2 regions of the Companilactobacillus allii genome follow, and region 2 is predicted to be linked to the other one. Evidence: a T-box and tRNA genes for the amino acid it is inferred to sense, from the RefSeq annotation. Region 2 holds a T-box; the other holds one or more tRNA genes.
The links. The T-box of region 2 lies ahead of proS (proline--tRNA ligase). A T-box ahead of a tRNA ligase gene usually reads a tRNA of that ligase, here a tRNA-Pro.
Positions count from the first base shown of each region.

Region 1: it has a tRNA-Pro gene. The T-box ahead of proS (proline--tRNA ligase) is inferred to sense a tRNA for this amino acid. The anticodon was not compared.

Region 1 is NZ_CP019323.1:158,621-170,092, reverse strand. Features, by position in the region: gene dusB (tRNA dihydrouridine synthase DusB) at 1-975, shown strand, start outside; gene lysS (lysine--tRNA ligase) at 979-2,517, shown strand; tRNA gene BTM29_RS00925 (tRNA-Val) at 2,648-2,720, shown strand; tRNA gene BTM29_RS00920 (tRNA-Leu) at 2,768-2,850, shown strand; tRNA gene BTM29_RS00915 (tRNA-Thr) at 2,901-2,973, shown strand; tRNA gene BTM29_RS00910 (tRNA-Gly) at 2,979-3,050, shown strand; tRNA gene BTM29_RS00905 (tRNA-Pro) at 3,071-3,144, shown strand; gene BTM29_RS00900 (ATP-dependent Clp protease ATP-binding subunit) at 3,432-5,915, shown strand; gene rpoB (DNA-directed RNA polymerase subunit beta) at 6,172-9,777, shown strand; gene rpoC (DNA-directed RNA polymerase subunit beta') at 9,807-11,472, shown strand, end outside.
Region 2 is NZ_CP019323.1:1,284,676-1,296,147, forward strand. Features, by position in the region: gene BTM29_RS06255 (nucleoside hydrolase) at 1-279, shown strand, start outside; gene BTM29_RS06265 (rhodanese-like domain-containing protein) at 684-992, shown strand; gene pepI (proline iminopeptidase) at 1,242-2,123, shown strand; gene BTM29_RS06275 (peptide MFS transporter) at 2,148-3,500, shown strand; gene BTM29_RS06280 (M24 family metallopeptidase) at 3,531-4,601, shown strand; gene BTM29_RS06285 (C69 family dipeptidase) at 4,652-6,061, shown strand; gene BTM29_RS06290 (permease) at 6,312-7,370, opposite strand; gene proS (proline--tRNA ligase) at 7,531-8,970, opposite strand; T-box leader at 9,017-9,225, opposite strand; tRNA gene BTM29_RS12805 (tRNA-Sec) at 9,396-9,492, opposite strand; gene prdC (proline reductase-associated electron transfer protein PrdC) at 9,744-11,045, shown strand; gene prdA (D-proline reductase (dithiol) proprotein PrdA) at 11,068-11,472, shown strand, end outside.

The sequences.
Region 1 (11,472 bases), 1.1 Mb from region 2:
CCTAATCAAGTGGTTGTAGCACCAATGGCTGGTATTACTAACTCATCTTTTAGATTGACCGCTCGAGAATTTGGGGCAGGATTAGTTGTTTGTGAGATGATAAGTGACAAAGGCATCAAGTATCATAACGAAAAAACGATGAATATGTTGTTTGTTGATCCATTGGAACATCCAGTAAGTATTCAGATTTTCGGTGGTAGTAAGGAATCTTTAGTTAATGCTGCAAGATTTGTATCTGAGAATACTGCTGCTGATATTATTGATATTAATATGGGATGCCCGGTTAAAAAAGTTGTAAAAACTGATGCTGGATCTCGTTGGCTATTAGATCCTGATCAAGTTTATGATGTGGTGAAGTCCGTTAGTTCAGCTATTGATAAGCCACTAACAGTCAAGATGAGGACTGGTTGGGATGATGATCATCTTTATGCAGTTGAAAATGCATTGGCTGCACAAGAGGGTGGAGCTGCTGCAATTGCCATGCATGGTCGAACTAGAGAACAGTTTTATATGGGACATTCCAATTGGGATATTTTACATGAAGTAGCTCAAAAATTGACCATTCCATTTATGGGAAATGGTGATATTAAGACTCCAGAAGATGCCAAGTTCATGATTGAAGAAGTCGGTGCCGATGCCGCCATGGTTGGACGTGCTGTACTTGGTAACTTATGGAAACTTAATGCAATGAACCACTACATTGAAACTGGCGATATATTACCAGAACCAACAGTTAGAGAAAAAGTAGATATAGCTAAACTTCAACTCCAACGTCTGGTAGACTTAAAAGGTGAACATGTTGGCGTACCAGAATTTCGTCAGCAAGCGGCATATTATTTAAAAGGTATTCCTCATGCCGTCAGAGCACGTGCACAAGTTATGCAAGTCGATACTATGAAAGAAGTATTCGACATATTAGATAATTTTGTTGATAGTTACGAAAAAAGAGAAGCTAGAGCTTCTAGGATTTCATAAGAAATGGGGGAGAACAGTTTGGGAAACCAAAAGAACAAGCAAGGAAAAGAAATGAACGATCAACTAAAGGTCCGTCGCGACAAGTTAGCTGAATTATATGATGAGGGTGTTGACCCATACGGTTCACGTTTTGTAAGAACTGATTTAACACAAACTCTTCAAGACAAATATAGCGAAGAAGCTAAGGATGTTTTGGAAGAACAAAACACACCAGTTATCATTGCTGGTCGTATGATGACTAAACGTGGTAAGGGTAAAGTTGGATTTGCTGATATTAAAGATAGAAGCGGTAAGATCCAAATCTACGTACGTAAAGATGAAGTTGGCGAAGAGAATTATCATATTTTCAAGCGCTCTGATATCGGAGATAATCTAGGTATCGAAGGTCACGTTATGAAAACTGACATGGGTGAGCTAACTGTTAAAGCCACTAAAGTTACTATGTTGGCTAAGTCACTACGTCCATTACCAGATAAGTTCCATGGTTTAACAAATGTTGAACAAAAATATCGTCAAAGATATCTTGACTTGATTGCTAACCAAGATAGTTTTGATCGCTTTAAGAAACGTTCTAAGATTATTTCTGCTGTACGTGAATACTTAGACGGTGAAGATTTCATGGAAGTTGAAACACCTACTTTGAATGCACAAGCTGGTGGTGCAAATGCCAAACCATTTATCGCTCACTACAATGCACTTGATGAAGATATGTACTTGCGAATTGCTCTTGAGTTGCCATTGAAGAGACTTATCGTTGGTGGATTTGAACGTGTCTACGAAATCGGTCGTGTATTCCGTAATGAAGGACTAGATACACAACATAGTCCAGAGTTCACTTCTCTTGAAACATATGCTGCATACTTTGACTTCAATGATGTTATGGATGAAACAGAAGGTATCTTCAGACATGCTGCTAAAAAGGCTCTTGGAACAACACAAATCACTTATCAAGGTGAAGATGTTGATCTTGGTAAGCCATTCAAGCGTATTTCAATGGTTGATGCTATCAAGGAAAAGACCGGAATAGACTTTAAACAAGAAATGACAGTTGATGAAGCTAAAAAGCTCGCTGATGAAAATAATGTTCATTATGAACAATATTGGCAAGTTGGTCATATCATTAGTGAATTCTTTGAAACATTCGTTGAGAGTGAAATTAAAGAACCTACATTCATTTATGGTTACCCAATTGAAGTTTCACCTCTAGCTAAGAAAAATAAGCAAGATCCACGTTTCACTGACCGTTTTGAAGTATATATTCTAGGTCATGAATATGGTAATGCCTTTACTGAATTGAATGATCCTATTGATCAACGCCAAAGATTTGAGGCTCAAGTTGCTGAAAGAAATGAAGGAAACGACGAAGCTGAAGGTATAGACAATGATTATGTAGAAGCCTTGGAATACGGTATGCCACCAACAGGTGGATTGGGAATTGGTATCGATCGTTTAGTTATGCTATTAACTGATGCACCAACAATTCGTGATGTTGTCTTATTCCCTACTATGAAGCCAGAAGATAACTCAGATAATCCAGAATAATGAGTTAAAATTATATATCTATGTGCTTTTTGAAATATATTTATAAACAAATAAAAAAAGTTAACGAATTTTCGTTGACTTTTTTTATTTGGATTGGGTATAATAATATAGTTGTTTGTTACAAAGCAATGGAGGATTAGCTCAGCTGGGAGAGCATCTGCCTTACAAGCAGGAGGTCACAGGTTCGATCCCTGTATCCTCCATTAAACTTTTAAGTAAGTTTATTGGAAAAGCATCAAAGCACACTTTTGCGGGTGTGGCGGAATTGGCAGACGCGCTAGATTTAGGTTCTAGTGTCCAATGGACATGAAGGTTCAAGTCCTTTCACCCGTATTTCGATATTTAAGATATTGAATCAGATTTATCATAAGTGTTTACTTGATGCCGACTTAGCTCAGTTGGCAGAGCATCTGTCTTGTAAACAGGGGGTCGGAGGTTCGAATCCTCTAGTCGGCATTTATGCGGAAGTAGTTCAGTGGTAGAACATCACCTTGCCATGGTGGGGGTCGCGGGTTCGAATCCCGTCTTCCGCTTCATTATTAATATCATGTATCGGGAAGTAGCTCAGCTTGGCAGAGCATCGCGTTCGGGACGCGGGGGTCGCAAGTTCGAATCTTGTTTTCCCGATCCAAAGCAATTAAAGAGTTCATCAATTCAGTTGGAATTGATGAACTCTTTTAGTTGCGCCATATTATTAATGAGATCGTGGAAAATGTGTAATAATAGTAATAAGAAACCACTAGGATTAATTAATAAGTGATTTTGTTATATTTTAATTTATAATCGTGTTAATATAAATATCAAACTTTTTTGTGGAATTAGTGATTATGTTGCTATAAGTTTAATCACTTGCAATTTTGTATAGTAGAATTATACTTTCTACACTAAAGAATTCATAAGTCGAGGTAGTTATCATGGACAAAGTATTTACCGAAAGCGCTAAAAACGCACTTGTTTTAGCCCAAGATCAAGCTAAAACATTTCATCATAATGCTGTTGGTACAGAGCATATTTTATTAGGTCTAACAATGGAGAATGATGGCATTGCCGGTATTACTTTACGAGACTTGGCTGTTAGTGATAAAGATGTTTCAGAAGAAATTGAACATCTTACTGGCTATGGTGATGTCTCATCTAATACCGCTAAGGGAATCTATCTTCCATATTCTCCTAAAGGACAAACAATTCTTGCTAGTTCAGAGGAAATTTCAAATCAATATAATACAAGTCGTATAGGTACTGAACATATCTTACTTGCTATTTTGGATGACGCTGATAACCTAGCTAACCGTATTTTGTCCAATCTCGGATTGAGTCTGACAAAGACAAAAAGTCTATTGCTAAATAAAATGGGCATGTCTAACAAGACTACTAGACGTGGTATGGGAATGAACCAAAAGAAAAAAGAAGTGGCTGGAACACCAACTCTTGACTCGCTAGCACGTGATTTAACAAAGATTGCAGCTGAGAACCAAATAGATCCAGTGATTGGTCGTGAAAAAGAAGTTGAACGTACTATTCAAATTCTAAGTCGTAGAACAAAGAACAATCCTGTCCTCGTTGGTGAACCGGGTGTTGGTAAAACTGCAATTGCTGAAGGATTAGCCAATGCTATCGTAAAAAAAGATGTGCCGCTTGATATGCAAAACAAACGTATCATGATGCTTGATATGGGATCTCTTGTTGCCGGTACTAAGTATCGTGGTGAGTTTGAAGATAGACTAAAGAAGATTATTGAAGAAATTTATAAAGACAAACATGTCATCTTATTTATCGATGAGTTACACACATTGATTGGTGCAGGTGGTGCAGAGGGAGCTATTGATGCTTCTAACATTTTGAAACCAGCACTTGCCCGTGGTGAGTTGCAATTGATCGGTGCTACTACTTTGAATGAGTATCAAAAGTACATCGAAAAAGATACTGCATTGGAGCGTCGTTTTGCTCAAGTTCATATTGAAGAACCTAGTGAAGAGGAATCAGTTAAGATTCTTGAAGGATTACGTCCTAGATATGAGCAACATCATGGTTTAACAATTTCTGATGAGGCAATTCAAGCCGCAGTTAAATTATCATCACGTTATTTAACAAATCGATTCTTACCTGATAAGGCAATCGACTTGATGGATGAGGCTTCTGCCAAAGTCCGTATTCATAACGTGTCAAAGAACAATGAATTAGAGAAGTTAACTGACGAATCTATGCAATTGATCAATGATAAGAACAATGCCATCTTGGATCAAGATTTTGAAAAGGCTGCCTTGATTCGTGAGCATGAACAAGATGTCCAAGAGAAGATCACTAAGATCAAAGAAGACCAAGAAAGTGGACGTTTGAAAAAGCCAGTTGTTAAGGTTGATGATATTGCCGAGATCATCGCTGAATGGACTGGTGTTCCGGTTAAACAAATCACTAGAAAAGAAAGTGAACGTTTACTAAACCTTGAAAAAGAGTTGCATAAGAGAGTTATTGGACAAAACGATGCAATTAGTGCCGTGTCACGTGCCATTCGTCGTGCTAGAAGTGGTATGAAAGATCCAGATCGTCCTATTGGTTCATTTATGTTCCTTGGACCAACTGGTGTTGGTAAGACTGAACTTGCTAAATCAATAGCAGAAGTAATGTTTGGTTCAGAAGATAATCTGATTCGTGTTGATATGTCAGAATACATGGAGCAATATAGTACCTCCAAGTTGATTGGTTCAGCTCCTGGATATGTCGGATTTGATGAAGGTGGCCAATTAACTGAGAAGGTTAAAAATGAGCCATATTCAGTGATCCTACTTGATGAAGTTGAAAAGGCTCACCCAGATGTCTTTAACTTATTATTACAAGTTTTAGATGATGGTATTTTGACAGATGCCAAGGGACGTAAGGTAGACTTTAGAAATACAATTATCATTATGACTTCTAACTTAGGTGCTCGTGCCTTGCAAGATGATAAGTCAGTTGGATTTGGTGCAAAGGATATTCATGATGATTATAAAGAAATGGAAGAACGTATTAATACTGAGTTGAAGAAGTTCTTCAGACCTGAATTCTTGAATCGTGTTGATGAAACTATTGTCTTTAAAGCTCTTGATAAAGATCAACTTAAATCAATCGCTAAAATCATGAGTAACAATCTTAGAAAACGTCTTGAAGAAAGAAAAATTGAACTTGTTATTTCACCATCTGCATACAGTGATTTGGTGAAGGACGGATACAATCCAGAATATGGTGCTCGTCCAATGAGAAGAACAATTCAACGTGAGATTGAAGATCCAGTAAGTGAATTATTGCTGATGAATAAAGTCGGTGAAGGGGATACGATCAAGGTTGGCTCTAAGCAAGGTAAGTTAGCTATTAATGTGGCTGAGACAAATGATAAGAAGACTGGTAAGTCATTAGCTCATTAAAAAGTGCTTGACTATTGACAACTGTAAGTATTCCGAGTATTATCTTTTTATGAGATTTAAAGTTCAAAACGTAAGCCGCGATCTATTGTCCGTGGTGATACCGTAATAGAAGAGATCGAAAATAGATTCAGTTCTATTTTTGGTTTTTTTTTGCCTAAAAACCGGTATTTAAACCGCTTTCTTGCAATTTGTAACACAATTGTAACATTTGCGGCAAACTTATTTTTTGAACAAATTATATATTGAGGTGAAAAATTTGACTTATCATAACGTTAATTATGGTGCACATCGTGTTCGTCGTAGTTATGCAAAGATCAAGGAAGTACTTCCACTGCCAAATTTAATAGACATTCAAACAAACTCATACAATTGGTTTTTAGATGAAGGTCTAAAAGACATGTTTGATGATATTATGCCTATTGATGATTTCGCTGGAAATCTTTCCTTGGAATATGTTGACTACAAATTATTAGAACCTAAATATACTGTTGAAGAAGCAAGACAACATGATGCTAACTATTCAGCACCATTGCATGTCACTTTGAAATTGACTAACCATGAAACTGGTGAAATCAAGACTCAAGATGTTTTCTTCGGTGATTTCCCAATTATGACAGAGCAAGGTACTTTCATTATTAATGGTGCCGAACGTGTTATTGTTTCACAATTGGTACGTTCACCTGGTATTTATTACAATCAAGATACTGATAAAAATGGTCGTGTAAACTACGGTACAACAGTTATTCCTAACCGTGGTGCTTGGCTGGAATACGAAACAGATGCTAAGGGTCTTGGATACGTAAGAATAGATAGAACTAGAAAATTACCTATTTCTGAATTGATCAGATCATTAGGTTTTGGTGAAGATTCTGAAATTCTTGATATCTTTGGTGAAAATGACACTTTGAATCTTACTATGGAAAAAGATGTTCATAAAGATACAAGTGATTCACGTGTTGAAGAAGCCTTGAAGGATATTTACGAACGACTCCGTCCTGGTGAACCCAAGACTGCGGATAGTTCTCGTTCATTACTTTATGCTAGATTTTTTGACCCACGTAGATATGACATGGCTTCTGTTGGTCGTTATAAGGTCAATAAGAAACTTAACATCAAGACAAGATTATTAAATATGACTTTGGCTGAAACATTAGCTGACCCTGATACAGGTGAAGTTGTTTTAGCTAAAGACACTCTTTTAGATCGTGATGCTATGAGTAAACTTAGCCCATATCTTGATCGCGATGACTTTAAGACTGTTACACTTCAACCTTCTGATGAGGGTGTTTTGACAGATCCTGTAACAGTACAAATCATCAAGATTTACTCAGAAGCTGACAATGAAAAAGTTGTTAATATTATCGGTAACGGTCATATTGATGAGAAACTTCGTGTTATCACACCTGCTGATATATTAGCTGGAATCAATTACTTCTTGAACCTTAAAGAAGGCGTTGGATCAACTGATGATATTGATCACTTGGGTAACCGTCGTATCAGATCAGTCGGTGAATTACTTCAAAACCAATTCCGTATCGGTTTATCACGTATGGAACGTGTTGTACGTGAAAGAATGTCAATTCAAGACTCAGCTACTGTTACACCTCAACAATTGATTAACATTAGACCAGTTGTAGCTTCAATCAAGGAATTCTTTGGTTCATCACAATTGTCACAGTTCATGGATCAGACTAATCCACTTGGTGAGTTGGAACACAAGCGTCGTCTATCAGCTCTTGGACCTGGTGGTTTGACTCGTGATCGTGCCGGATATGAAGTTCGTGATGTTCACTATACTCACTATGGTCGTATGTGTCCTATTGAAACTCCCGAAGGTCCTAATATTGGACTTATTAATAACTTGGCCAGTTATGCCATTATTAACAAGTATGGTTTCATCGAAACACCATATCGTCGTGTTTCATGGGATACACATAAAGTTACAGATAAGATCGATTATTTAACAGCCGACGAAGAAGATAACTATATCGTGGCTCAGGCTAATACTTTATTAAACGATGATGGTTCATTTGTTGACAACGCCATTTTGGCACGTCATAAGGAAGACAACATCGAAACAACACCTGAAAAAGTCGATTACATGGATGTTTCACCTAAGCAAGTTGTTTCAGTTGCTACTGCATGTATTCCTTTCTTGGAAAACGATGATTCTAACCGTGCCTTGATGGGTGCTAACATGCAACGTCAAGCTGTTCCTTTAGTTAATCCACATGCACCACTAGTTGGTACAAGTATGGAATATATTGCCGGTCATGATTCTGGTGCCGCTTTACTTGCTAAACATGCTGGTACTATTGAATATGTTGATGCTAAAAAGATCACTATCAAACGTGATGATGATGGCACAACTGACGAATATAAAGTTACTAAATTCCGTCGTTCAAATAATGGTAAGAGTTACAACCAAAGACCTATTGCCAGAAAAGGTGAAGAAGTCAAAGCAGGAGACATCATTGCTGATGGTCCCGCTATGGAAAGTGGCGAGTTAGCTCTTGGACAAAACCCACTTATTGCCTTTATGACATGGAACATGTACAACTACGAGGATGCCATTGTGCTTTCAGAGAAGCTTGTACGTGAAGATGCATATACTTCAATTCATATTGAAGAGTATGAGTCAGATGCTCGTGATACAAAACTTGGACCTGAGGAGATCACTAGAGAGATTCCTAACGTTGGTGAAGAATCCCTTAAGGATCTTGACGAGTTTGGTATTATCCGTATTGGTGCCGAAGTACGTGATGGAGATATTCTAGTTGGTAAAGTAACACCTAAGGGTGTTACTGAATTATCAGCTGAAGAGAGACTATTGCATGCTATCTTCGGTGAAAAAGCTCGTGAAGTCCGTGATACTTCACTCCGTGTTCCACATGGTGGTGGTGGTATTATCCAAGATGTAAAAGTCTTCACTCGTGAAGCTGGGGATGAATTAGATCCTGGTGTTAACATGCTTGTTCGTGTTTATATCGCTCAGAAACGTAAGATTCAAGTGGGTGATAAAATGGCCGGACGTCATGGTAACAAAGGTACTGTTTCTATCGTTGTACCTCAAGAAGATATGCCATATATGCCAGACGGTACACCAGTTGATATTCTATTGAATCCAATGGGTGTTCCATCTCGTATGAATATTGGACAGGTTCTAGATCTTCATTTGGGTATGGCTGCTAGAAAACTTGGTATACATGTTGCAACACCTGTATTCGATGGTGTTCAGGATGATGAATTATGGGATATTGTTAAAGAAGCTGATATGGATTCAGATGGTAAGTCTATTCTTTATGATGGACGTACTGGTGAACCATTCAAGAACCGTGTTGCCGTTGGTGTCATGTACTACATGAAGCTAGCTCACATGGTTGACGATAAGTTACATGCTCGTTCAATCGGACCATACTCACTAGTTACTCAACAACCACTTGGTGGTAAAGCACAATTTGGTGGACAGAGATTTGGTGAAATGGAAGTTTGGGCACTTGAAGCTTATGGTGCTGCATATACATTACAAGAAATCTTGACATATAAGTCTGATGATATTATTGGTCGTGTTAAGACATACGAAGCAATCGTCAAAGGTGAAAGTATTCCTAAGCCAGGGGTTCCGGAATCATTCCGTGTTCTGGTTAAAGAATTACAAGCCTTAGGACTTGATATGAAGGTTCTTGATTCTCATAACAAAGAAATCGAACTTAGGGATATGGACGAAGATGAAGATACAGTAAGTATTGACGCTCTATCTAAGTTTGCTAAACAACAAGAACAAAAACGTGCTGAAGAAGAAGCTAAGAAACTTGAAGAAGAACAATCAGCTGAATCAACAAGTACTAAATCAGAGAAATAGTCATAATTTAGATTTAGGGAGGTAACCTTTTGATAGACGTTAATAAATTTGAAAGTATGCAAATTGGTTTAGCATCTCCTGACAAGATTCGTAGCTGGTCTTATGGAGAGGTTAAGAAACCTGAAACAATCAACTATCGTACTTTGAAACCAGAAAAAGATGGCCTATTCGACGAAAGAATTTTCGGACCAACTAAAGACTGGGAATGTGCCTGTGGTAAGTACAAACGTATCCGTTATAAGGGTATTGTTTGTGACCGTTGTGGTGTTGAAGTTACTCGTTCAAAAGTTCGTCGTGAACGTATGGCTCATATCGAATTAGCTGCACCAGTTACACATATCTGGTATTTCAAGGGTATTCCATCACGTATGGGACTTGTATTGGACATGACTCCAAGAAACCTTGAAGAAGTAATTTACTTTGCATCATATGTTGTTATTGATCCAGGTGATACAGACCTAGAAAAGAAACAACTACTAACAGAATCTGAATATCGTAAGAAACGTGAAGAATTTGGTAATAAATTCGTCGCTAAGATGGGTGCAGAAGGTATCAGAGAACTTCTTGCTCAAGTTGATATGCCAGGTGAAGTTAAAGAATTACGTGAAGCTTTGAAGACTGCTCAAGGTCAAAAACGTACACGTGCAATTAGACGTTTGGATATTATTAGTGCTTTCCAAAAGTCAGGTAATAAACCAGAATGGATGGTTCTGGAAGCAATTCCTGTCATCCCACCTGATTTACGACCAATGGTTCAACTAGAAGGTGGCCGTTTTGCAACTTCTGATTTGAATGACTTGTATCGTCGTGTAATCAACCGTAATAATCGTTTGAAGAGATTGTTAGATTTACATGCTCCTAATATCATTGTTCAAAACGAAAAGAGAATGCTTCAAGAAGCCGTTGATGCGTTAGTTGATAATGGTCGTCGTGGCCGTCCTGTTACAGGACCAGGTAACCGTCCATTGAAGTCACTTTCACATATGCTTAAAGGTAAGCAAGGACGTTTCCGTCAAAACTTACTTGGTAAACGTGTTGATTATTCAGGACGTTCAGTTATCGATGTTGGTCCTACATTGAAGTTTTACCAATGTGGACTACCTCGTGAAATGGCTCTTGAATTATTCAAGCCTTTCGTTATGCATGAATTAGTTAAGCGTGAGATTGCTTCTAACGTTAAAAATGCTAGAAGAAAAATCGATCGTCAAGATGATGACATCTGGGATGTACTAGAAGATGTTATTAAGGAACGTCCAGTATTACTTAACCGTGCCCCTACACTTCACAGACTTGGTATTCAAGCCTTTGAACCTGTATTGGTTGATGGTAAGTCAATCCGTCTTCACCCATTAGCTTGTGAAGCTTACAATGCCGATTTTGATGGTGATCAGATGGCTATCCACGTTCCTTTATCAGACGAAGCTCAAGCCGAAGCACGTATGCTTATGCTTGCTGCTCACCATATTCTTGCTCCTAAAGATGGTAAGCCTATTGTTACACCATCACAGGATGTTGTTTTGGGTAATTACTACTTAACAATTGAAACAAGACATATGACTGGTGAAGGTAAGATCTTTAAGGATGCTAACGAAGTTCAAACAGCATTGCTTAATGGTGATGTTCACTACCATACAAGAATTGGTTTGGCGGTTTCATCTATGCCAACTAAGCCATTTACTGATGAACAACGTAAGA
Region 2 (11,472 bases):
GTTATTTTGGATTGGATGCAATATACAGAAGATAATTGGAGTGTTCCCGGATTTATCAATTGGGATACAATCACAGCTTTATCCTTGACCGAACCAGATCAATTTGAATTTGAAGATGTATATTTGAGTTCAAGTGTAGAAGGTTTAAAAACTGGGTTAATGGAGAAAAAGCAAAATGGTAATCAAAAAGTCGAAATTTTAACTTCTATTAAGGATTTGTCACATTTGAATAATATAGTTTTAAAGACTTTAAATAATTATTTTATTGAGGGTAATTGATTTGAAATTATTTAATAGATTGATGGCAATGCTATTTATTGTTGTTCAATTAGTACTATTATGGATACCATTTGAATTAGATTATCTTTACAACACTCGACTGGGATTTATGAGGCAAATTTTATTCATGAATGAAACATATAATCTTTATTTAATTTCATGGATATTTTGGATTATTGTGATCGTATCAATTTTAGTTACTTTGTTTTTAATAATTAATAAAAGTAAGGAAAAATATATTAGAATTATTTGGTTAGTAATTCTGTTGCTTATAACGATATTTTTAAAAATTAATATTGGACGAAACGCGCCACTTTATTATTATGATTTAGCTTGTTTTTGTTTAGTAATATTAATTCAATTAGTTATTGTTAAAAAAAAATTTCAAAAAGGGGAATTTAATTATGTCAATTTTCACAAAAATAGATAATATTTCGATTGCTGATTTTAAAAAGATTTTACCTAACCATCCTAATGTTATAGATGTTCGTCGGGTTGATGAATTTAATGAAGGACATATTATTGGAGCTGCCAGTGTACCATACAAAACAATTAATCAATATAAACCAGTTGGTAAGACGTATATAATCTGTCATTCAGGTGTTAATAGTAGAAAATCTGCCAAAAAATTAACTGCAAAGGGTTACGATGTTGTTAATATTCTTGGTGGTATGATCGAATGGGATGGAGAAGTAGCTAAGGGAAACAAATAAGAATTTGTTATTAATATAAAAAAGCAATCCACTTAATAGAACTCTTATTGTGGGTTGTTTTTTTTTAATAAAAATATTTATTAATTATATGAAAGCGCTATCAATAAATGAACTTATGTAGTAAGATGACATTGATTAGACGTTCCCTAACGAATGTTATTTTTTTGTAACCATTTGTGAAAAAAATAACAAAATTTATGGATGTCAAAATCAACGATTAAAAATAATTGTAGGAGGGAAAAGATAGTTATGAAAGTACAAGAAGGATATATGCCTTATAAGGGATATAAGACCTATTATCGGATTGTTGGAGAGAGTGGTGGGGACAAGAAGCCCTTAGTTTTACTACATGGAGGTCCAGGTTCAACACATAATTATTTTGAATTATTGGATGATCTGGCAGTTGGTGGAAGGCAATTGATTATGTATGACCAGTTGGGATGTGGCAAGTCTGCCGTACCATCAGATCCATCACTCTGGAAGAAAGAGACTTGGGTGGATGAATTAATTGAATTAAGAAAATATTTAAATTTAGATGAAATTCATTTAATGGGTCAATCGTGGGGAGGAATGTTGGAACTTATTTATATTTGTGATTATAACCCTAAAGGCATTAAGAGCATGATTCTTTCAGGAACATTGCCTTCTGCAAAACTATGGGCACAAGAACAACATAGAATGATTAAATTCATGTCGCAAGAAGATCAACATGCTATTGCTGAGGCGGAAGCCAGTGGGAATTATGAGGCGCCAGAATATTTGGATGCAAATGATCGTTACATGGTAAGTCATGCAACAGCAACACCAACGATTGATTCACCAGAGCCATTACGACGTAAAAAAGTTTCGGGTACCGAAAGCTATATTACAGCTTGGGGCCCCAATGAATACTCTCCAATGGGTACTTTACATGATTATGATTATACGGATCAATTAAAAGATATTAGTTTTCCGACATTAATTACCAGTGGGACCAATGATTTATGTACACCGCTTATTGCAAAGACAATGTATGACCGTATTCCTAATTCAAGATGGGAATTATTTGCTCATAGTCGTCACATGCCATTTGTAGAAGAGAATACGGAGTATGAAAGTCTTCTTAAGAACTGGTTGGATGAACATGATTAATTATATTTAGAGGAGATGATTTTTATGGAAGCAGCAGAAAAAAAGCGTAAGCCTTTTGGCTTTTATGTATGTTCATTAGGTTTCACATTTGAACGTATAGCTTTTTACACTGTTAAATATATGCTGGCGGTATGGATAGCAACAAAGGTTGGTAAGGGTGGTTTAGGGTTAACAGATGTTAAGGCCGCATCAATGGCAGCCGTTTTCATCGCCATGACATATATCACACCTGTCGTTGGTGGATATATAGCTGATTACTGGATAAGCCCTAGGATTTGCGTTCCAGTTGGAATGTTATTGATGGCAATTGGCTACCTATTCACTTGGAAAGCTAATTCCATTGCCTTTGTGTGGATTATGATTATTTTAGTATCAGTGGGAACAGGTTTATTTAAAGGCAATCTTTCTGGAATAAATGGATTATTATTTGACGATGAAAAAGAATTAAACGAAGCATTTTCGGTTCAATATACTTTTGTCAATATTGGTTCATTTATTGGTACTACATTTATTGTGTTACTTATTCCCATTATAGGGTTTAACAATGTTTTCTTAATTTGTTCATTATTCTTATTCTTAGATTCACTATGGTTCATTTTTAATAGGAAAACATTAGGTGATGCTGGTAGTAAACCATTTAAAGTGGATCAGCGTCAATTTCAATCAGCTGGTGAGAAGGAAAAAGGTGAAGATTCTTCTTTAACAGCAGGTGATAAAAAACGTATTATCGCAATTATTTTGGTTACATTGTTCTCAGTTATTTTTTGGATGGTTTGGTATTTGGCATACATGCCAGTATATTATTACTTTGGTCACGGAGATGGTGCAGGATTTTTAAACCGCGCTAATTGGATGATTGGCAGTTTTAATATTCCTACTTCTTACTTTGATTCAGTTAACGCTTTAACATGCATAGTTTTAGGACCTGTTTTGGGTAAACTATGGACTAAACTAGCCCTTCGTCCACAAGGCGATTTGAGTATGTTTAAAAAGACGGCACTGGGAATGATCTTTATTGGAATTTCCTATGTTGTCATGGTATTTGCTGATTTTGTAGGTAACGGGAATACATCATTTCTTTGGATTGTATTAATTGGTTTCTTTATGTCAATTGGTGAAATGGTTTTCTCTCCTTTAGGAAATTCCTTCATTACTAAGATGGCTCCTGCCAAATTTATGGGTCTTTTGCTAGGCTTTTGGCCTATTGCTGTTTTTGTAGCAACATTAATTTATCCAAAGGTTTATGCGCTATTAAAAACTGATGTGCCATCTAAGTTTCAAAAAGGATATGGTATTTTAGCAATAATCATTATTTTATTAGGACTGGTACTTTGGTTCTCAAGTAAGAAGTTGGATAAATTAGAAGATGTGGATTAGTTAATTTAATGAATGAAGAGGATGTTTATCATGATGAATGAAACAAAAATTCGTGAATATATGGAGGGGGAAAACCTTGATGCATTTTTTATTGCAAAGCGAGTTAATATTCGTTTTGCAAGTGGCTGGACAGGTGACGACTCCTATATACTTCTAACCAAGAATCAACAATTCTTTTTAACGGATCCTAGATATATTGAACAGGCTGAAATTGAACTTCCAGACTACGAAATTATTAATTGGCGATTGCCAGACAAAACTGTAGGCGATAGTATCGCTGAATTAACTGATAAGTATAAGATTAAGACTATTGCTTTTGAAGATGATTATTTAACATACGACATGTATGCTGATTTTAATAAAAAAGTTAAAGCAACGCTATTCCAGGCTGGTCAGATAATTGATGCCATGCGTGTTGTTAAGTCTCCAGAAGAAATTGCCTATCTACGTATTTCTTGTGAAATTGCTTGCCGTGCTTTTAATAGAATCGTTAAAGATATTCGTGTTGGTGTAACTGAGAAAGAACTTGCAGCAAAATTATCACTTTATATGGTGGAAGAGGGTGCTGATACACAACCTTATGGAAACATTCTGATTTCAGGTAAGACCACATCTCTTTTACATGGAATACCTTCCAGTAAGGCTGTTGAGTATGGGGACTTTGTTTTAATGGATTATGGTTGTCAATATCATGGATATATGTCAGATATGACTAGAACTGTTGTCGTTGGGAAACCTACAGCTAAGCAAAAAGAAGTATATGAATATGCAAAGAGAAGTCTAGAAGCATCAGAAGCCGTTATTAAGGCTGGAATTTCTACTAAAATTGTTTATCCAGCATCTTTAGAGCCACTTAAGGGAACAGAATATACTAAATTAACTTACGACAAAATTGGCCATAGCATAGGATTGTTTGTTCATGAATATCCATATTTGGCTGAAACATTTGACGATATTATTGAAACTGGAACTGTTCTAACGGTGGAGCCGGGTATTTATATTCCTAATTGGGGTGGAGTAAGGATTGAAGACCAAATTCTTGTTACAGATGATGGTTATGAGAACATGATTAGTGTTCCACACGATTTAATTGAATTATAGATTTATTACTTATCGTAGTTTAAATATATTATTTAAGGAGTGTAATAATTATGGAAAAAGTATTTCGAGGTTCTTGTACAGCAATGTTAGTTGGTAAGGATGCAACAATCGATGGATCTACAATGATTGCTAGAGATAACGATGCTCACGGTTCTATAGAACCTCAAAGATTTATTGTTATCAAACCAGAAGATCAAAAGAAAAATTATAAGTCAGTAATTACTGGATTAGAGCTTGAATTACCTGACAATCCTATGAAATATACCTTAACTCCAAGATCTATTTTGACGGAAGGAATCTGGGGAGCTTCTGGAATAAATTCTGATAATGTAGCAATGTCAGCAACTGAAACAATTACCACTAATTCGAGAATACTCGGTGTTGATCCTTATAATATGGCAGGTATTGGTGAAGAAGATTTGGAAGTTATTGTATTGCCATATATTCATAGCGCACGTGAAGGTGTTGAGAGATTAGGAAGCCTACTTGAAAAGTATGGTACTTATGAACCAAATGGTATTTCATTTGCAGATAAAGATGAGATTTGGTGGCTTGAAACAATAGCTGGCCATAACTGGGCAGCTATAAAGATTCCTGATGACGCATATGTCGTAGCACCAAATAGAATGAACATTGATGACTTTGATTTTGATTCAGAAGATACTCTGTGTTCAACAGGTTTGAGAGAATTGATTGATGAGTATCATCTAAATCCTGACAAGGATGGTACTAACCTGCGTCATATTTTTGGTAGTTCAACCATAAGAGATTCAGAATATAATAATCCACGTGCATGGTATATTCAAAAGTGCTTTAACCCAGAAATTGAACAAGACCCAAGAGACCAGGATTTACCATTTATTTGTCATTCAAATAAGAAATTATCTATTGAGGATATAAAGTTTGCGTTAGGAACTCATTATGAAAACACTCCATATGATGCTTATGGATTAATGGGTACAGATGAAGAAAAGAAGATGTTTCGTCCAGTTGGAATAAATCGTAACCACAGTCTTCATATTTTACAGATTAGAAACAATGTTCCTGAAAGCATTGCCGGTATACATTGGTTAGCATTTGGAGTTAATACATTTAACACAATTGTTCCGTTCTATGCCAATGTTAACGATACGCCACCAGTATATAGAGACACACCAACTGTTTTCAATCCAAACTCCATTTATTGGTTAAGCCGTGCCATGGGATTGTTAGGCGATAATAATTATGATTTATATCAAGATTCTCGTAATACTTTTGAGTTAGAGGCCGTTGCTAAATTTAGAAATATTCAAATTGAAACTGATAAGGGGATTGGTAGTCAAGACAATATAGCTGATTACTTAACAGCCGCCAATGATAAAATTGCTACTGAAGCAATGAATAGAACAATAACGTTGTTTGGTAACATGATTGAATTAGGTTCACCAGAAATGAAATTACATTTTGATTTAAAAGGATAATTAAGTTAATAGAATATTATTAATAAAGTTTATGTTGAAGTGCTCCCTGATTGTTAGACAATAAATCTAATGATTATGGAGCACTTTTTGTATTGTTAAATAAATAATTCGTAATGTTATAGGGTATCTAAAATTCCATTCAAAAATTAAGCATGCAAAAATCCCTTCATAGTTGCCAGACAAAATAATACAATTCATCTGATAATTATGAAGGGATCATAACGAACTTTAATCTATTTCTGAAATATGGCTATAAAATAAATGCACCAACTAATCCGGCTACTAGACCGAAGGCAAAGACGCTGGCCGCAGTAATACCTAAACTCTTCCAGCTAAAAACTGGTTTTAGTAATGCTAATGAAACAATACTTACGGCTGGTAAGGTCATTAAAAGTGCTGCGGTAGGTCCAGCAGTTAAGCCCAATGCCATTAATGCTTGGATGATTGGAATCTCTCCAGCAGTTGGAATAACGAAGATTGTTCCGACAAGTGCAAATAAGATAACAGCACCGACACCTCCACTAAGTCCACCTTGGATTGCTGGGAATAATACACCTTCAAAGGTTCCTAAGATGAAAACAATAACTACGTAGGCAGGGATGCTATCAATTACTAATACGTAAAATGCTTTCCACCAACGTTTGAGTAATCCTTCAGGATTTTCTTCCACTGGGTCGAAATCGACACCATTTGGGACTTCAACCTGTTTTTTAGTGCTTAAACGTCCTACTAAAGTAGCGATACCAAGTACCATAAGGATACCAAATACAATTCTAAAAAATGTGAACTTCCAACCTAATACCAATCCCATAAAAATCAATGTGGCTGGATTAAGTAATGGATTTGCTAGGAAAAAGGCCATAATACTATTTACTGAAGCCTTTGATTTAGCTAGTCCAACAGTAACAGGTGCAGAACAGCAAGTGCACATCATGGTAGGAACACCCATTAATGTTCCAATTAGTGTATTTCTGAACTTTGTACCACCCAGATAACGACGAATCCAACGTACAGGCAATAATACTTGTACTAATGAACCAACGATAAGTGCAACAACAAGTGCTTTCCAAACAGATAAGAAATAAGCAATAGTAAATGAAAATCCAGTTTTTAGTGATACCCCTCCAGTGGCAGTACCAACTCCTGCGATAATTGAGTCACCAACTGAATGTGTTGAAGCAGCGGCAATTGCTTTTAGGTAATATGGCCACCATTTGACATAAGATATACCGGCAATTAAAATTGCAAAAAATAAAATAGTGAAGATTAGTTGCTGTTTGTTTCGATTATGCGAGATATTCGTATCCATGCATCTTTCCTTCTTCCCTCAAAGAATATGTAAGCCCTTACACGTAATTATTATAAACTTCTTAACTTTATCTTTAAAGATGATTTGGGATGCAACTAAAAAAAGTTAGACAAAATGATTTTGTCTAACTTTTTTTTAGTGTACTTAATATTAAATCAGATTAATATGCCCGAGCAATCCAAACTGTATATTTAGCAGGTTTACCACTGACAATATCAATCTTTTTTTCTATTGGTGGATTGAAGGGGATGTTTCTAGTCGTGAATCCAGTTTCTTCTTTTATTTTAGCCTCTGTCTCAGCTGTACCATCCCATCCGATTAAAATAAATCCAGGTGTATTATTTTCTTCTTTCTTTTTTTCAATATGTTTTTTAAGATCTTCTAGCGTATCGATATTATAATATTCGTTTTCTTTATTGCGTTTGCGAGCTGATTCTAATAAACGTTTTTGCATTAATTTTAGTTGATTGGAAATATAATCTTCAATTTCTAGGATAGGTGTAGTTTCTTTATCATTCAAATCACGCAATTTAATAGTTACTTGATTATTTTCAAGGTCTCTTGGTCCGAATTCAATACGAATAGGTACTCCTTTTGATTCCCAATCATTGAACTTGAAACCAGGTGAAGAATCAGAGTCGTCTAATTGTACCCTAATATTCTTATCCTTGAGTTTTTGCTCAATATTGTTCAATTGTTCTATAATTTTAGGATTCTTTTGCCATGGGCCTACGGGAACTAATATAACTTGTGTTGGTGCAATTGCAGGGGGTAATACAAGTCCTTTTTCATCACCATGTTCCATTATCATTGCACCTATTAATCTGGTTGAACTTCCCCATGATGTTGTGAATACATATTTATGTTTGTTATCTTTATCAAGAAACTTAATATTAAATGATTTCGCAAAATTATTACCTAAGTAATGTGAGGTACCGGCTTGAACTGCTTTACCATCTCTCATCATTGATTCAATAGAGTAAGTATCAACAGCTCCAGCAAAACGTTCTGAAGGAGTCTTTTGACCTTTATAAGCAGGTATGGCCAAAAAATTTTCGATTAAATCTGCATAGGCATCTAGAACATTCATAGTTCTATTACGAGCATCCTCTTCACTTGCATGTGCAGTATGTCCTTCTTGCCATAAAAATTCAGATGTTCTTAGAAATGGGATAGTTTTTTTCTCCCAACGAAAGACGTTAGCCCATTGATTAACCTCATATGGTAGATCACGATATGATTGGATCCAATCGCTGAAGGAAGAACCGATTATTGTTTCAGATGTTGGACGTAGTGCAAGTGGTTCCTCAAGCTTTTCATCACCGACTTGAGTTACCCAAGGTAATTCCGGAGCAAAGCCCTTAATATGGTCTGCTTCTTTTTCAAAGAAATGTTTAGGGATAAGTAGTGGGAAATAGGAGTTTCTAATTTTCTGTGTTTCTAGATACTTATTGAACTGCTTTTGAATTCTTTCCCATAGTTCATAACCATCTGGTTTAAAGATAATACATCCGCGAACTGGAGAGTATGACATAAGATCAGCATTTTGAATAGTTCTCAAATACCATTTTGAAAAATCTTCTTTTTGTAAGTTTGACATTGTGCAACCTCCTAATTTTTTGAAAATAAAAAAACTGCCTCATCCATAAAAGGACGAAACAGTTTTCCGTGGTACCACCTTAATTAATCTTAATATAAAGATTCACTCAAATCGATAACGCTGAAACGCGTACCATCATTGCAATGGTAAAAATCATCTAGTAGGTTCGTAATTGATGTCAATACTTGTATTTCAGCTAACAACAAGTTCTCTGCAATTGATCAGATTACTATTAATCCAGATGTATATTCTCAAGGGTATAATATAAAGAATTTAATATTTTGTCAAGGTATTAATTATGGAAAATTTTGTTATTTAGTTTAACAATTTCATTCACAAAAAGAGACTATATCAAGTACTTCTGACATAGTCCCTTCTTTAATTTTTAGTTTTGAATTGTTTTTAACAATTCAAATTTATATACTTGGCGGGAATGTGTGGGAATCGAACCCACCTAAGAAGCTATTAACCCCTCATGCTAGTTTTGAAGACTAGAAGGAACACCAGAACCTATCCACTCCCAATAAATAATGTTATCACAAAGATGGAGTAAGTCAATGATATATTGTGACCATTATAAGACATTTTTATTTGTATATAGTGAATCACTTTAAAAAAGATTCCTGGTATGAAAGCAATAAAAACGATTGCAAAAAAAAAATGATATTTTTTTGTGAAATCTTAAAAATTAGTAAAAAAAGCTTTGCAATTGTGATACCATGAACTTGCGAGTAGAAAAATGATTCGCTATTTCATTGAAAGGGGGTGAAATGATGGAAAAAGTCACATATTTACTAAAACAGCATGTTGGTAAACCAGACTTACCTATTGTCGAGGTTGGTCAGCATGTTCTTAGAGGAGAGCTCATTGCAGAGCCAAATGGTTTGGGAGCAAATATTCACAGTAGTCTAACAGGTATCATTACTGATATTGAAGACGATCGAATTATTATGGATCCTGATGAAGAACAAGACATGGAAGACTTTGTAAAGATACCTGATTCAGATGATTATTTAACAGATATCGCTAACGCAGGAGTTGTCGGTGCCGGTGGTGCTGGATTTCCTACAGCTGTAAAACTCTCGAGCAAAATTTCTGGAGGATACTTTATAGTTAATGCTGCTGAATGTGAACCTTTGCTTGCTCACAATACATTGCAAGAAGAGAAGTATGCAGGTCAAGTAGTTAGAGGCATGAAGTATCTAATGGAAATTACAGATGCCAAAGAGGGATATATTGCAGTTAAGAAAATTCATCACGCTGCTGTTCTTGCACTTGGTAAGGCATGTAAAAACGAACCTAATATTAACGTAAAATTTCTTACAAATATGTATCCAGCTGGAGATGAACGTGTTGTTGTTCGTCAATTACTAGATGTTATTTTGAAACCTGGTGAATTGCCAAGTAAAGCTAATGCGGTTGTGCAAAACGTTGAAACAGTTAAACGTGTTGCTGAAGCAATCGAATTAAGAAAGCCATTTATCGATAAGGATATTACCCTTGATGGTCGTATTAAAGAAATATCGACTGTTTTTGAAAATATTCCTATTGGTTTATCTGCAAAACACTTTATTGATGCATCTGGTGGATACGTTAATCCACATGGTGACATTACAGTTGGTGGTCCATTTACTGGTCATACTGGTGATGAATCAACACCAGTTACTAAAACAACTGGTGGATTTATTGTAGCAATGCCATATCCAGTGGTACATAAAAAATTCGGAATTTTAGAGTGTGAGTGTGGTGGTCAAGAACCACGTCTTCGAGAAATAGTTGATAAGATGGGTGGAGAAGTAGTTTCTTTCCGCCGTTGCAAACGTATGGTTTTAGTAAATGGAAGATATCGGTGTAATCTACCCGGGATTTGTCCTGGGCAAGCTGATGCAGTTCTTGGAATGAAAAAAGAAGGCGCTGAAACAATATTGACTGGAACATGTCAAGATTGAACAAATACCGTTACAGGTATAGCTCCTCGTGTAGGAGTTTCAGTTTATCATTCAACAGATCACGTTTTAAGAGCAGCAGGCCATAGACTATACCGAAAACTTCCAGATAGTTTTCAATCTAGATAACTTTCAAGGGAGGTAAGATGGTATGTCTATAACTAAAGAAACAGCAATGGATCATGCAAAGGATCCAGCAGTCTTATGTTGCAGAGCAGAAGGCGGAATTACAATTGAAGCACCAAATTTGGAGGATCCTTCACTATTTGATGATTATGTGGATTCTGGTCTTTTGGAACTACCTGATGATGTTTTAAGAATTGAACAGGTTCTTGGAGCAACATTGAAGGTAACAACAGATGCGTTAATTCCTTTGACACCAGCTAATGTTGATAACATTCAAGGTACAAATGATGATGCAGAGGATGATACATCTAATGAAACAGAGGAAGTATCATCTGAAGAACCTGCAGCTTCAAGCGTTGATCAAACAGCAACTGCAACACCGGTTGCGTCAGCAGTACAAACAGTAAGTGGTTCAAATGGTTCTATTAAA